Regions from separate parts of the Rhodococcus sp. X156 genome, predicted to be linked through region 1. Evidence: riboswitches for the same ligand, from Rfam matches in the RefSeq annotation. Region 1 holds a riboswitch; the other holds the start of a gene.
The links. A riboswitch is a leader RNA that binds a small molecule or an ion and turns the genes downstream of it on or off. The one in region 1 is predicted to bind S-adenosylmethionine.
Positions count from the first base shown of each region.

Region 2: it holds a riboswitch for S-adenosylmethionine, as region 1 does, so the genes downstream of both, ELX43_RS13675 (bifunctional o-acetylhomoserine/o-acetylserine sulfhydrylase) here and ELX43_RS11865 (cysteine dioxygenase family protein) in region 1, are expected to answer to the same signal.

Region 1 is NZ_CP034766.1:2,499,722-2,506,738, reverse strand. It holds gene ELX43_RS11870 (matrixin family metalloprotease) at 1-712, shown strand, start outside; gene ELX43_RS11865 (cysteine dioxygenase family protein) at 1,098-1,607, opposite strand; SAM riboswitch class IV at 1,668-1,779, opposite strand; gene ELX43_RS11860 (GAF and ANTAR domain-containing protein) at 1,858-2,637, opposite strand; gene thpD (ectoine hydroxylase) at 2,828-3,754, opposite strand; gene ELX43_RS11850 (NAD(P)/FAD-dependent oxidoreductase) at 3,869-4,792, opposite strand; gene ELX43_RS11845 (hypothetical protein) at 4,791-5,012, shown strand; gene ELX43_RS11840 (glycosyltransferase family 2 protein) at 5,127-6,002, shown strand; gene ELX43_RS11835 (HAD family hydrolase) at 6,025-6,918, shown strand.
Region 2 is NZ_CP034766.1:2,880,179-2,887,195, reverse strand. It holds gene ELX43_RS13690 (bifunctional methylenetetrahydrofolate dehydrogenase/methenyltetrahydrofolate cyclohydrolase) at 1-583, shown strand, start outside; gene ELX43_RS13685 (DUF3017 domain-containing protein) at 583-867, shown strand; gene ELX43_RS13680 (homoserine O-acetyltransferase) at 880-1,953, opposite strand; gene ELX43_RS13675 (bifunctional o-acetylhomoserine/o-acetylserine sulfhydrylase) at 2,034-3,344, opposite strand; SAM riboswitch class IV at 3,496-3,613, opposite strand; gene ELX43_RS13670 (malate dehydrogenase) at 3,673-4,665, opposite strand; gene ELX43_RS13665 (NADP-dependent isocitrate dehydrogenase) at 4,933-6,153, shown strand; gene ELX43_RS13660 (DivIVA domain-containing protein) at 6,294-6,599, shown strand; gene ELX43_RS13655 (exodeoxyribonuclease III) at 6,568-7,017, shown strand, end outside.

The sequences.
Region 1 (7,017 bases):
GACGGTGATCCGCTGGAACCCCTGCGAGCCGATCCCGTACCAGGTCAACCCGCGCAACGGCGGTCCCACGGCCGAGGCTGACGCGGCGGCGGCCGTGGACATCGTGCGCCGGGAGTCCGGGCTGAACCTGGTGTACACCGGCACCACCGACGTGGTTCCGCAGCGCGGCCACGGCTTCGACGGCACGCCGGCCAACCCCAGGACGCCGCTGGTGATCGCCTGGGCCGCGCCGGGGACGGGTCCGGGCACGTCCAGCCTGCTCAACGGCATGGGCGGCGCCGCGGGCGTCGGCGGCGTCACCACCTGGTCGTACACCCCGCCGGGTGCCGCGCAGGCGACCCCGTGGCAGGTGGTGTCCGGGTTCGTGGTGCTCGACAGCCGCACGTACCCGCAGCTGGCGCCCGGGTTCGGGCCGGCCGCGTCGTCCACCCGGGGCCGGCTGGTGCTGCACGAGCTGGGCCACGCCATCGGTCTGGACCACACCAACACGCCGGGCCAGGTGATGAACCCGACCGTGAGCGGTGCCGCCACCCCAGGGTTCGCCGCGGGCGACCGCAAGGGCCTGGAGCGGGTGGGCCGGGCCGCGGGCGGACTGGACGGCGCGCCGTGCGCGGGCGAGCCGGCGCCGCCGGTGGTGGCCCCCGCGCCGTCGAACCCGTGGCTGGACTTCTGGAGCTGGCTGGTGGCGCTGTTCCTCAGCTTCTTCCGCTGACCGGGTGCTGCTGACCGGGTGTTGCTGCTGGCGGGGGCTGAGCAGCAGCACCTGGTAGCGGTTAGCGACGGTCTGCGGCGCGCTTGGTGGTACTTGCAGACGGCCCATCCACGGCGCGGAGGGCTTTGACGGTGCGGCGCACGCGGCGCGGGGTGCTGGCCCGGCGCTGCAACCCGGCCGAGGCCGAGGTGCGCCAGCCGCTGCAGTACCGCATCGTCGCGCTCATCCAGGGACCGCCGCGTCCTGACGAGGTGCTCATCGCCGGTCCTCCTCACCACCCCGAGCGGGGTATGAGCTCAAGAATGCCCTGTTCAGGGCGGTGCAGCGGCCATTGATCGCCGGGATGTGACCGGTTGCACCCCGGGGTGCGACCCACCGGCAGGTCTCAGGCGTCAACCTCCGGCTCGTCGGTGAGCACCGTGCGGTCGGCGACGGGCAGCCCGTCCTCCAGCCGGTAGAACGTCATCTCGGTGAGCCGGGGGGAGTAGGCGTGGATGCTCACCGCCGGCTCGTCCCGCTCGTTGCGCACGTCGTGGATCACGCCGGTGGTGACGGTGCGCAGCCCGCCCACCCCCAGCCGGTCGGCGTGCAGCCCACCGCGGCCGTCCGGGCGAACCTCGGTGATGGTGCCCTGCACCACGGTCAGCGCGGCGCTGGCCAGCCCGTGGCTGTGCAGGTCGGTGCTCTGCGTCCTGGTCCAGGTGAGCAGCCAGACGTCCACCCCGGCCGGTGACTCCAGCCGGGACCAGCAGCGCTCCCGGGTGGAGAAGCGCACCTGGTCGCGCCACCGGTGTGGCTGGGCGGCGATGCCCCGCACCAGGGTGGCCAGGCGCAGCGTGGTGGGGGTCTCGGTCGCCGCCGCAGCGGCGGGGCGGGACAGCAGGGTGGTGGTCACGGCGTTCTCGTTCCGCTCAGGGACCCCAGAGATCCCGAGAGAGAGCGTGCGTCACTCGGGGGTCCGCGCTTGCTCCGACACCTCGCCGGAGCCTGGTCCTCACCCGGGGCACCCCACCGCGGAGGAGGGTTGCCGGCCAGCGAGCCGGGGCTTGACGCTGGCACTCATGACCTGCCACCAATAGTCGACTGGACCGGTCAACTTTGTCAAGCGGTTTCCGCCGGGCCCGCAGCGCAGAGGTCCAGGCGGGCTAGGACGACTGGTAGGCCTGGGCGACGAACGCGGTCGCCACGTCGCGGAGCTTGCGGTTGGCATCCTGGGAGACCTTGGACAGCAGCCGGAAGGCCTCGTCGGGGCTGCACCGGCGCTCGCCCATGATGATGCCCTTGGCCTGCTCGATCACCGCGCGGGACTCCATGGCCGCCTGCATCTGCTCGGCCAGGTTCGTGGTGGCCGTGTAGAGGCTGGCGTTGCGCACGGTCACCGCGGCGTAGCCGGCGAAGTGCTCGGCCAGCTCGCGGCTGTGCTCGTCGAAGGCGTCGACCACGCGGGCGTAGATGTTCAGCGCGCCCACCGTGGTGTCCTGCACGGGCAGCGGTACCGACAGCGAGCTCAGCCCGCCGTTGCGCGCGGCGAAGGGGGTGTACTCAGGCCACCGCTGCTCTGCCTGCATGTCCGGGATGTGCAGCGTCTCTCCGGTGGTGGCCGCCTGCAGGCACGGGCCCTGCCCCGTGGAGTACTGCTGCTCGTCCAGCGTGCACGCGAGCTCGCCCGTCGCGGCCGGTGTGGTGGCGCCCGATCCGTCGACCATGGTCACCGACACCTCGTCGGCGCCGGGAATCTCCCGCCGGGCCAGCTGGACCACCTGGGCGAACACCTCGTCGAGCGGCTTCTCGCCCACCACGATCCGGGTGAGCTCGTGGATCGCGGAGATGAGCTCGCGCGCGGGGCCCGGGCTGGGTGCCTCCGCAGCGCCAGCCTGGCTCGCGCTCGGTGCTGGACGCCCAGCGGCGCTGGGTGTGTCACTCATGGTTGTGCTCCCGTTTGCGGCCGTACAGGCGGCCATCCACGAGGATGCAGCGGGCGCGCGGCCACGGAACACCCTCAGCGACAAGGGTGGCCCGACGGCTGGACCGCGCCGGGCCCGCACGGGGCCAGACAGGTGAAACTTTAAGCGATGGTGCACGTGCTGGTCGACGAGGGTGCCGCTGGGAACCGCCTCACCCCCGCGCGGCGATGTGCTCCGGCCGTGGTGCCGGCGCGGCGAACGGCTCCACCAGGCGGTTCTGCACGCTGTTGAACACGACGAACAGGTTGGACCGCGGGTACGGGGTGATGTTGTTCGCCGAGCCGTGCATGCAGTTGGAGTCGAACATCGTGGCCGAGCCCGCAGCGCCGGTGAGCAGGCTGATGCCGCCGGCCGCGGTGAGGGTGGCGAGGCTGGCGTCGTCGGGGGTGCCGACCTGGCGGCCCTGCTCGCGCAGCGAGGTGGTGAAGTGCTCCTCGGGTGTCTCGCCCACGCACGGCACGAACGTTCGGTGCGATCCCGGGATGATCATCAGGCAGCCGTTGTGCGGGAAGTTCTCCGTCAGCGCGATGGAGATGCTCGCGGCTCGCGGGGCGGGCATGCCGTCCTCGGCGTGCCAGGTCTCGAAGTCGGAGTGCCAGTAGAAGCCACCACCGCCGAAGCCGGGCTTGTAGTTGATCCGGCTCTGGTGGACGTACACGTCGGAGCCCAGCACCTGGCGCGCCCGGCCGATCACGCGCTCGTCGGCGACCAGCGCCGCCACCGCCTGGCTCGTCCGGTGCACCTCGAACACCGAGCGCACCTCCTGGGAGGACTTCTCGATGACGGTGCGGCGGTCCTCCCGCACGGCGGGGTCGGCCGCGAACCGGACGAGCTCGGCCGCGAGGTCGGCCACCTCCTGCGGGCCGAGCAGCGCCGGGACCGCGCTGAAGCCGGTGCGGTCGTAGTCAGCCAGCTCGTCGGCGGAGAACGGGCCGGGTGCGGAGAGCCCGCCCCACACCGCGGGATCGGTCCGGACCAGCAGCTCCGGGCGCGCCGCGGTGCGGGTGGGGTAGCGGTCGAGCACGGGTTCCGAGCCAGCGGTGACGGCTGTCGACGGCGGGGAGAGGCGATCGGTCACGGCATCCTCCTTCGGCGCACGAGCCACCGCGTCCGCGGTGCGGGCATGGCCCGATCGTGCCCGTCTGCCCCACTGCCGCAAGTCGAGGTGAGCGCGGCTGGGGTGGGCGCTGGCTCAGCTGCCCGGGCCGAGGCTCTGGTGCAGGTTGTTGGCGGCGACCGCACCCATCGCGGCGGCCACCACCACCAGCTCCTCCAGCGGCGCCAGGTCGCCGGCGGCGTAGACGCCCGTGGTGGTGGTCTCCTGCCGCCGGTCTACGACGAGCCCCTCCGCGCCCACCTCGCAGCCCAGCTGCTTGGCCAGCTCGGAGAGCGGCTCGTGGCCCAGGGAGTAGAACACCGCCGCCGCCTCCAGCACGGTGCCGTCGGCCAGCTCCACTGCCTCCAGCTGCCCGTCGGCCCCGTGCAGGCGGTGGATCGCCTGCTCGTGCACCTCGATGCCGCGGGGCGCCAGCGCGGCGAGGTCCTCGGCGGAGCCGGCCAGGGTGGAGCCGAGGGTGACGATGGTGAGCGGGTCGGCGTAGGGCATGAGCTCCTGGGCGTACCCGGCGACGTGCTCCCCGTTGCCCACCACCACGATCGGCTTGCCGGTGTACTCGTAGCCGTCGCAGGCGGGGCAGTGCCAGATGCTCCTGCCCTCGTAGTCGGCGAAGCCGGGCAGGTCCGGCTGCACGTCGCGGATGCCGGTGGCCAGAACCACTCGGTCAGCTGTGACCGCCAGCTCACCGGCGGTGATGCAGAACTGGTCGCCGTCCTGGGCGGCGGTGTCCACCCACGCGGTGCGTCGGGTGACGCTGGGGTACTGGTCCACCTCCGCCTCGAGCTTGTCCAGCAGCTCCCCGGGGTTGGCACCGTCGAAGCCGGGGTAGCCGTGCGCGACCTGCGCCGGCGCGTTGCGGGACGGTCCGGCCGAGAGGACCAGCGTCCGTCGGTGGAACCGGCCCAGCCACAGTGCGGCAGTGAGCCCGGCGAAGCCGCCTCCCACCACCACGGCCTCGTAGTGGGTCTCCTCACCGGTCTTCTGCTGTGGGGGGGTCATGGCGCCCAAGGATGCACTGCCCGAGCGGCATCGGCGCGCTGGCGGGGCGCAGCAGCGCGGTGCTGCGACGAAGGCCACTGCGCCGAGCAGCGCGGGCCCAGCCGTCCCACCCTGGAACCACGGCGAGCGAGGCGAGTCCGTGCTGCGGTTCTGCTACGTCCTCGCGGTCGACTCCTTCACCGACATCGACTACGAGTTCGCCGAGACGTCTTCTCGTTGAGCGGGTTCCGGGGCGCCACCGTAGCGTTGGTCATGGGGAAGCTGTAGCCATCGGCACACCCCACGTCGGGTGAGTGCACCCCGGCGGCACCCTCCCTCTCTCCTGTGGAGCGCCATGGCCGCAACAGAAGCACCGCTGATCGCCATCACCATCCCCTGCCACAACGACGCCGACCTGCTCGCCAGGACGTTGGCCGGCATCGCCGGGCAGGGCCCTGCCCTGGACCGCGTCGAGGTGATCTTGGTCGACAACAACTCCGACGTCGACTCCCTCGAGCGGCTCCACCGGCAGTTCTCCAGCCGGATGCAGCTGACCCTGGTGCAGCAGCCCCAGCTGCCGCACCCGTTCGCGCTCTGCCGGGCGCGCAACCTGGCCCTCCGGCTCACCCGAGCCCAGTGGGTGCTGTCCCTGGACTCCGACTGCGTGCTGCAGGAGGGGTACCTGGTCGCGGCGCTGCAGTACGTCGCCCGGGGCGGGCAGAGCAGGATTTGCACGGGTGAGCGGGTCTTCGTCTCCTGTGCCGCGCTCAGCCCCGCCCACATCATGCGGGACGTGAGCGTGCTGGACCTGCTGCCGACCGTGGGCAGCGTGTCCAACTACGGGCTGCCGCAGGATCGAAGGATGCCGGACATGGTGGCGCTGCCGGAGGTGCCGCAGCCCTGGGCGTTCATGCACGCGGGCAACCTGTTGTACCCCGTGGCCAAGGCCCGGGAGATCGGCGGTCACGACGAGGAGTTCGACGGGGTCTGGGGCTACGAGGACGCCGACTTCGCCCACCGGATGATCACCGTTGCCGGTTGCGTGCCCGAGTACTCACCGAACCTGCGGGTGTTCCACCAGGAGCCGGCAGACGCCGGGGTGGGCACCTACGGCTACAAGCGGGACAAGAAGACCAACCCCAACTGGCACCGCGCGTGCGAGCGCATCCCCGGCTTTCGCGAGTTCAAGGAGAACCAGTTCCGTGGTCTGGGTGCCGATGTCACCATCTGATCCGGGGGCTGCTGCGACTCCGGTGAACCCACCTGCCGCACCGCTGCCGCACCTGGTGGCCAGCGACCTGGACGGGACGCTGCTGGGCGCTGACGGGCTGGTCAGCCCGGCGACCATCGCGGGGGTGCGTGCGCTGGTGACCTCGCAGGTCCCCTTCGTGCCGGTCACGGGACGTCCCCCGCAGTGGGTGCTGCCGGTGACCGACCAGCTCGGCATCGCCCCGCTCGCCGTCTGCGCCAACGGCGCGGTGCTCTTCGACACCGCGACGCTGCGGGTGCTGTGGAAGCGCTGCCTGGAGCAGCCGGTGCTGGCCGAGGTGGCGGAGGTGGCCCTGGCCGCGCTGCCGGGGTGCGGCCTCGCCGTCGACCGCCTGGGGCACCCCGAGCCGTCGACCCGCGACGAGGTGTGGGTTCCGCGCCGTGCCCACCACTGGCCCAGCGCGGACAACCTCGAGGTCTCCCTGGCCGAGCTCTGCGCCGAGCCGGCGGTGAAGCTGCTGGTGCGCCAGTGCGGCCTGAGCAGCCAGGACGTGGCCGACGTGCTGGCCCCGCGGCTGCCGGAGAGCGTGGGACTGACCTGCTCCACCGGCGACGGCCTGGTGGAGATCCTGCCGGCCGGGGTGAGCAAGGCAGCCGGGCTGGCGATGGTGGCCCGCTACCACGGGGTGCAGGCCCAGCGGGTGCTCGCCTTCGGCGACATGCCCAACGACGTGTCGATGCTGCGGTGGGCGGGCTGCGGCGTGGCCATGGGCAACGCCCACGCCTCGGTCCGGGCCGTGGCTGACGTGGTCACCGACGCCAACACCGAGGACGGGGTGGCTCGGGTGCTGCGGCGGTGGTGGGAACCGGAACCGGTGAGCGTCGTCGGACCCGGCGACGGCCTGGCAGCGATGGTGGGCGAGACCGCCGCACCGTGACCCCGGTGGGTGGGTGGAGCTGCCGGACGGCCCGCCCTGCGGTCGAGTCCCCTGCGGTCGACCCCCTGCGGTCGAGTCGCGGGGGGTCGGCACGGCTGG
Region 2 (7,017 bases), 380 kb from region 1:
CATCGTGCAGCTGCCGCTGCCCCGGCACCTCGACGAGGTGCGCACGCTGGAGCGGATGGACCCGCTCAAGGACGCCGACGGCCTGCACCCGGTGAACCTCGGCCGGCTGGTGCTCGGCGAGCCCGCCCCGCTGCCGTGCACCCCGCGCGGCATCGTGGCGCTGCTGCGCCGCTACGACGTGCCGATCGACGGCGCCAAGGTGGTGGTGGTCGGGCGCGGCATCACCGTCGGCCGTCCGCTGGGGCTGCTGCTCACCCGGCGCACCGAGAACGCCACCGTCACCCTGTGCCACACCGGAACCCGCGACCTGGCCGCAGAGGTCTCCCGTGCCGACATCGTGGTGGCGGCCGCCGGGGTGCCCGGGCTGGTCACCGCGGACATGGTCCGCCCCGGCGCGGCGGTGCTGGACGTGGGGGTCACTCGCACCGAGGCCGGCCTGGTGGGTGACGTCGCCAAGGACGTGGCCGAGGTCGCCAACTTCCTCTCGCCCAACCCCGGCGGCGTGGGCCTGATGACCCGCGCCATGCTGCTGGTCAACGTGGTCGAGCGGGCCGAGGCGATCCTGGCCTCGCAGCGCGGCTGATGGCGCTCGCGGCGCGGCTGCGCACCCTGCACTGGCCGTTCGTGACCGTGGTGCTGATGGTGCTGGTCGCCGGCGGATTCGTGCTCACCGACCGCTGGCGCCGCGGCGCCATCGTGCTGGGTGCGGCCATGCTGGTGGGCGCCGCGCTGCGGGCCGTGCTGCGCGACGACCAGGTGGGCCTGCTGGCGGTGCGCCAGCGCCCGGTGGACGTGCTCACCTACGCGGCGTTCGGCGTGGCCGTGCTCGCCCTGGCCGGCTCGATCGATGCGCTGGGCACGGTCTAGCGCCACCCAGGGCTAGTCCGCGGAGCGCGCCAGGGTCTCCTGGATGAGCTCGCTGACCGCATCGGCCTCCAGCAGGAACCCGTCGTGGCCGAACTCCGAGGTGATCACCCGCAGCCGGTCGCAGGTGGGCAGCCCCTCGGCCAGCTCGGCCTGCAGCCGCAGCGGGTAGAGCCGGTCGGAGTCGATGCCGCCGACCACCACCGGTCGGCGCACGCCGCGCAGCGCCGCGGCCACCCCACCCCGGCCGCGACCCACGTCGTAGGAGTTCATCGAGTCGGTCAGCCGCACGTAGCTGCCGGCGTCGAAGCGCTGCACCAGCTTGGCGGCCTGGTGGTCGAGGTAGCTCTGCACCGCGTAGCGCCCACCCTCGGCGGGGTCCTCCCCCTCCTGGGGCAGGTTGGCGAAGCGGCTGTCCAGCTCGTGCTCGGCGCGGTAGCTGAGGTGCGCGATGCGCCGGGCCAGGCCCAGGCCGGTGCGCGGGCTGCGGCCGGTGCCGTGGTAGTCCCCGCCCTGCCAGTCCGGGTCGGAGGTGATGGCCAGGATCTGGGCGGACTGGGTGCCGATCTGGTCGGCGGTGGCCCGTGCCCCGGTGGCCAGCACCAGCGCCGCGCCCACCCGGTCGGGGTGGCCCACCACCCACTCCAGGGCGCGCATCCCCCCCATGGAGCCACCCATCACCGCGGCGAAGCGGGGGACGCCCAGCCGGTCGGCCAGGGCAGCCTCCATGGCCACCTGGTCGCGGATGGTGATGGCGGGGAAGCGCGAGCCCCACGCCTTGCCGTCCGGTGCGAGGGAGGACGGTCCGGTGGTGCCCCGGCAGCCGCCCAGCACGTTGGGGGCGATGACGCACCACTCGTCGGTGTCCAGCGCCGCGCCGGGGCCGACCAACCCGCTCCACCACCCGGGGGAGGGGTGCTCCGGGCTGACCGGGCCGGTGACGTGGGAGTCACCGGTGAGGGCGTGCAGCACCAGCACGGCGTTGCTGGCGGTGGCGTTCAGGGTGCCCCAGCTCTGCAGGGCCACGGTCACCTCGGCCAGCTCGACGCCGCTCTCCAGCGTCAGCGGGCCGAGGTCGACCGTCGTCAGCGCCCCGTCCGGACGAAGCGCCCCGGCAAGGGTGGCACCGGCCGGACGGGACGCCGACGGGTGCTCGTCGTGCAGCAAGCTCACGCCTGTGCTGCTGCTTCGAACCCGGTCCGCAGGTCACCCAGGATGTCCTCGATACCTTCGATGCCGACCGCCAGGCGCACCAGGCCCGGCGTGACGCCTGCGGAGAGCTGCTCCTCCGGGGAGAGCTGGGCGTGCGTGGTGGAGGCCGGGTGGATGACCAGCGAGCGGACGTCGCCGATGTTGGCCACGTGGCTGTGCAGCTGCAGCGCGTTGACGAAGCGCTTGCCCGCCTCCACGCCACCGGCGATCTCGAAGGCCAGCACCGCGCCGGCACCCTTGGGCAGCAGCTTCTGGGCACGGTCGAACCACGGTGAGCTGGGCAGGCCGGCGTAGGCCACCGACTCCACGTCCTCGCGGGCGGAGAGGAACTCGGCCACCTGCTGGGCGTTGGCCACGTGCCGCTCCATGCGCAGGCTCAGCGTCTGCAGGCCCTGGTTGATCAGCCAGGCGTTGAACGGCGACAGCGCTGCACCCATGTCGCGCAGCAGCTGCACGCGCATCTTCAGCGCGTAGGCCGGGGCGCCCAGGTCGGCGAAGACCACGCCGTTGTAGCTGGGGTCGGGGGTGGTGAAGCCGGGGAAGCGGCCGCTGGTCCAGTCGAACGTGCCGCCGTCCACGACCGCGCCGGCGATGGTGGTGCCGGTGCCGCCCAGGTACTTGGTGGCCGAGTGCACCACCACGTCGGCGCCCAGGGCCAGCGGCTGGATCAGGAACGGGGTGGCGACGGTGTTGTCCACGATCAGCGGGATGCCCGCGGCGTGGGCGACCTCGGCCACGCCGGGGACGTCGAGGACGTCGTTGCGCGGGTTGGCGATGGTCTCGCCGAAGAACGCCTTGGTGTTGGGCTGGATGGCGGCCCGCCACTCCTCGAGGTCGTCCGGGTCGCTGACGAAGGACACCTGCACGCCGAGCTTGGGCAGCGTCTGGGTGAACAGGTTGTAGGTGCCGCCGTAGAGGCTCGGGCTGGCCACCACGTGGTCACCGGACTCGGCGACGTTGAGCAGCGCGTAGGTGGTGGCGGCCTGGCCGGAGGCCACGAGCAGCGCGGCCACACCGCCCTCGAGGGCGGCCAGCCGCTGCTCCACCACGTCGTTGGTGGGGTTCATGATGCGGCTGTAGATGTTGCCCGGCTCGGCCAGGGCGAACAGCGCCGCCGCGTGGTCGGTGTCGCGGAAGGCGTAGGCGGTGGTCTGGTAGATCGGCAGCGCGACGGCCCCGGTGGTGGGGTCGGGGGCCTGGCCCGCGTGGATCTGCTTGGTCTCGAAGCTCCAGGAAGCAGCGGGATCGGAAGTCGTGGGGTCGCTCATCGGGTCAGTCAGCTCCAAGAAGGTGCGGGCGTCGTCCACGCCCGGTGGGGGAAGGGATGCGCGGCCAGCGGGCCGCGGGCGATCTCCTGGGTGGTCAACAGTCGCTACACATGGCGAGACCTCCGACAGACGGGGGGCCAGTCGTGCGACGGGCCCGCGCTTGACGACCGGACGTTGCTCCGATCGACCCGGTCATCACCCGGGGCACCCCACCGCGGTTGGAGGGTTGCCGTCCAGCAAGCCGGGGCTACGCGCTGGCACTCATGACCTGGCAGAGATGTTAGCGGAGCCGTCGTCTCGCGCGTAACAGGTGTGGGGTGGGCGGGGCTCAGCCCAGCAGGCCCTGCTCGCGGACGGTGTCGCGCTCCTCGGTGAGCTCGGCGACGGAGGCGTCGATCTTGCCGCGGGAGAAGGCGTCGATCTCCAGGCCCTGGACGATCTCGTAGCGCCCGCCCGAGCAGGTCACCGGGAAGGACGAGATGAGCCCCTCCGGGACGCCGTAGGAGCCGTCGGAGGGCACCGCCATGGACACCCAGTCGCCGACCTGGGTGCCGTGCACCCAGTCGTGCACGTGGTCGATGCCGGCCGAGGCGGCCGAGGCGGCCGAGGACGACCCGCGGGCCTCGATGATGGCCGCGCCGCGCTTCTGCACGGTGGGCAGGAAGTCGCTCTCCAGCCACTGCTGGTCGTTGACCACCTCGGCGGCGATCTTGCCGTCGACCTCGGCGTGGAACAGGTCGGGGTACTGGGTGGCGGAGTGGTTGCCCCAGATGGACATCTTGGCGATGTCCAGCACCGGGACGCCGGTCTTCTTGGCCAGCTGGGCGATGGCCCGGTTGTGGTCCAGCCGGGTCATCGCGGTGAACCGCTCGTCCGGCACGTCCGGGGCGTTGCTCATCGCGATGAGGGCGTTGGTGTTGGCGGGGTTGCCGATCACCAGCACCCGCAGGTCGTCGGCGGCGTTGTCGTTGAGCGCGCGGCCCTGCTTGGTGAAGATGGCGCCGTTGGCGGAGAGCAGGTCGCCGCGCTCCATGCCCTTGGTGCGCGGGCGCGAGCCCACCAGCATGGCCACGTTGACCCCGGCGAAGGACTCGTTGGCGTCGTCGGAGATGTCCACGCCGCGCAGCAGCGGGAAGGCGCAGTCCTCCAGCTCCATGGCCACGCCCTCGGCGGCGCCCACGGCGTCGGGGATCTCCAGCAGGCGCAGTGCCACAGGGGTGTCCGGGCCGAGCATGGCCCCGCTGGCGATGCGGAAGAGCAGCTGGTAGCCGATCTGGCCGGCGGCACCGGTGACGGCCACCTTCACGGGGGTGTTGCTCACGACTGGCTCCTCACGAGTTCAGCGCCGAGGGCGAGGAACGCTCTGGCACACCGATGGCGGGCAGGGCTCGACGCTAGCAACTGCGGAGGACCAACGGTGATCGTGACCACCAGGGTCGCGCTGCCTGAGCAGGGCCGGCGCAGTAGCGTGCCTGCTGAGGCTCACGGACCGTGTCAGCCCCCGTACCAGTACGCTCGTCTTGCTTGGGTCACGTCAATCGCACAGGTGCGTGAGGCCCGGCGAGGAGCGAGAGGAGAGACCCACCGCATGAGCAAGATCAAGGTTCAGGGCACCGTCGTCGAGCTCGACGGCGACGAGATGACCCGCATCATCTGGCAGTTCATCAAGGACAAGCTGATCCACCCGTACCTGGACATCGACCTGGAGTACTACGACCTGGGCATCGAGCACCGGGACGCCACGGACGACCAGGTGACCGTGGACGCGGCCAACGCCATCAAGAAGCACGGCGTCGGCGTCAAGTGCGCCACCATCACCCCCGACGAGGCACGGGTGGAGGAGTTCGGCCTGAAGAAGATGTGGGTCTCGCCCAACGGCACCATCCGCAACATCCTCGGCGGCGTGGTCTTCCGTGAGCCGATCATCTGCAGCAACGTGCCGCGCCTGGTCCCGGGCTGGACCAAGCCGATCATCATCGGCCGCCACGCCCACGGCGACCAGTACAAGTCGACCAACTTCAAGGTCCCCGGGCCCGGCACCGTCACCATCACCTACACCCCCTCCGACGGCTCCGAGCCGATCGAGCACGAGGTGGTGCAGATGCCCGAGGACGGCGGCGTCGTCATGGGCATGTACAACTTCACCAAGTCCATCGAGGACTTCGCGCGGGCCTCGCTGTCCTATGGCCTGCAGCGGAACTACCCCGTGTACCTCTCCACCAAGAACACCATCCTCAAGGCCTACGACGGTGCGTTCAAGGACATCTTCCAGCGCATCTACGAGGACGAGTTCAAGGCTGACTTCGACAAGGCCGGGCTCACCTACGAGCACCGCCTGATCGACGACATGGTCGCCGCCGCGATGAAGTGGGAGGGCGGCTACGTCTGGGCCTGCAAGAACTACGACGGTGACGTGCAGTCGGACACCGTGGCCCAGGGCTTCGGCTCGCTCGGCCTGATGACCTCGGTGCTGATGACCCCGGACGGCAAGACCGTCGAGGCGGAGGCCGCGCACGGCACCGTCACCCGGCACTACCGCCAGCACCAGGCCGGCAAGGAGACCTCGACCAACCCGATCGCGTCGATCTTCGCCTGGACCGGTGGCCTCAAGCACCGCGGCAAGCTGGACAACACCCCCGAGGTCACCCAGTTCGCCGAGACCCTCGAGCGCGTCTGCGTCGAGACCGTCGAGAGCGGCAAGATGACCAAGGACCTGGCGCTGCTCATCTCCAAGGACGCGCCGTACCTGTCCACCGAGAAGTTCCTCGCCGCGCTGGACGAGAACCTCAGCGCCGCGATGCAGAAGTAGCCTCCGGCTACCTGCGCGGCTGACACGACCGCGGCCCGGTCCCGCCTCTGGCGTGGCCGGGCCGCGGTCGTGTCACCATGGCCTCCCGCACCACTTCTCCTCGCACCAGGCACTGTCCCACCCACAGAGAGGCGCCCACGATGGGTCTGACTCCGGACGAGGTTCGCGACGTCACCTTCGACCGCGCCCCGTGGGGCCAGCGGGGCTACCACGAGCATGAGGTGGACGCCTTCCTCGACCACGTCTACGAGCAGCTGCTCCAGCTGCGGGCCCAGCACCGGCTGGAGCTGTCCCGCCTGGTGCAGGAGAACGACGAGCTGCGCGACCGAGTGGCCGAGCTGACCGGCGAGCCGCTGCCCCGGCGCCGCCAGCCCAGCGTCGAGCCGGCCACCCGCCAGCACTACGCTGCCTCCAGTGAGCGCCCCACCCCCGCCAAGCATCGATAGCCCCCACCTGAGCGTCTCCAGCGTCAACGTCAACGGCGTCCGCGCCGCTGCCGGCAAGGGCCTGCTGGCCTGGCTCGCCGAGACCACGGTGGACGCGGTCTGCCTGCAGGAGACCCGCGCCGACGACACCCAGCTGCGCAAGGCCCTCGCCCCGGCGCTGGACGCCGGTTGGCACCTGGAGTCGGCCGAGCCGGCGCTCAAGGGCCGCAACGGAGTCGCGGTGCTCACCCGCAGCCAGCCCAAGGCGGTGCGGGTGGGCTTCGGTGCCCCGGAGTTCGAGGACTGCGGCCGCTACCTGGAGGTGGACCTGGCCACCGCGGACGGGGTCGTCACCGTGGCCAGCCTCTACCTGCCCTCCGGCGAGGTCGGCACCCCGCGGCAGGAGGAGAAGGAGCGGTTCATGGCCGACTTCGAGCCC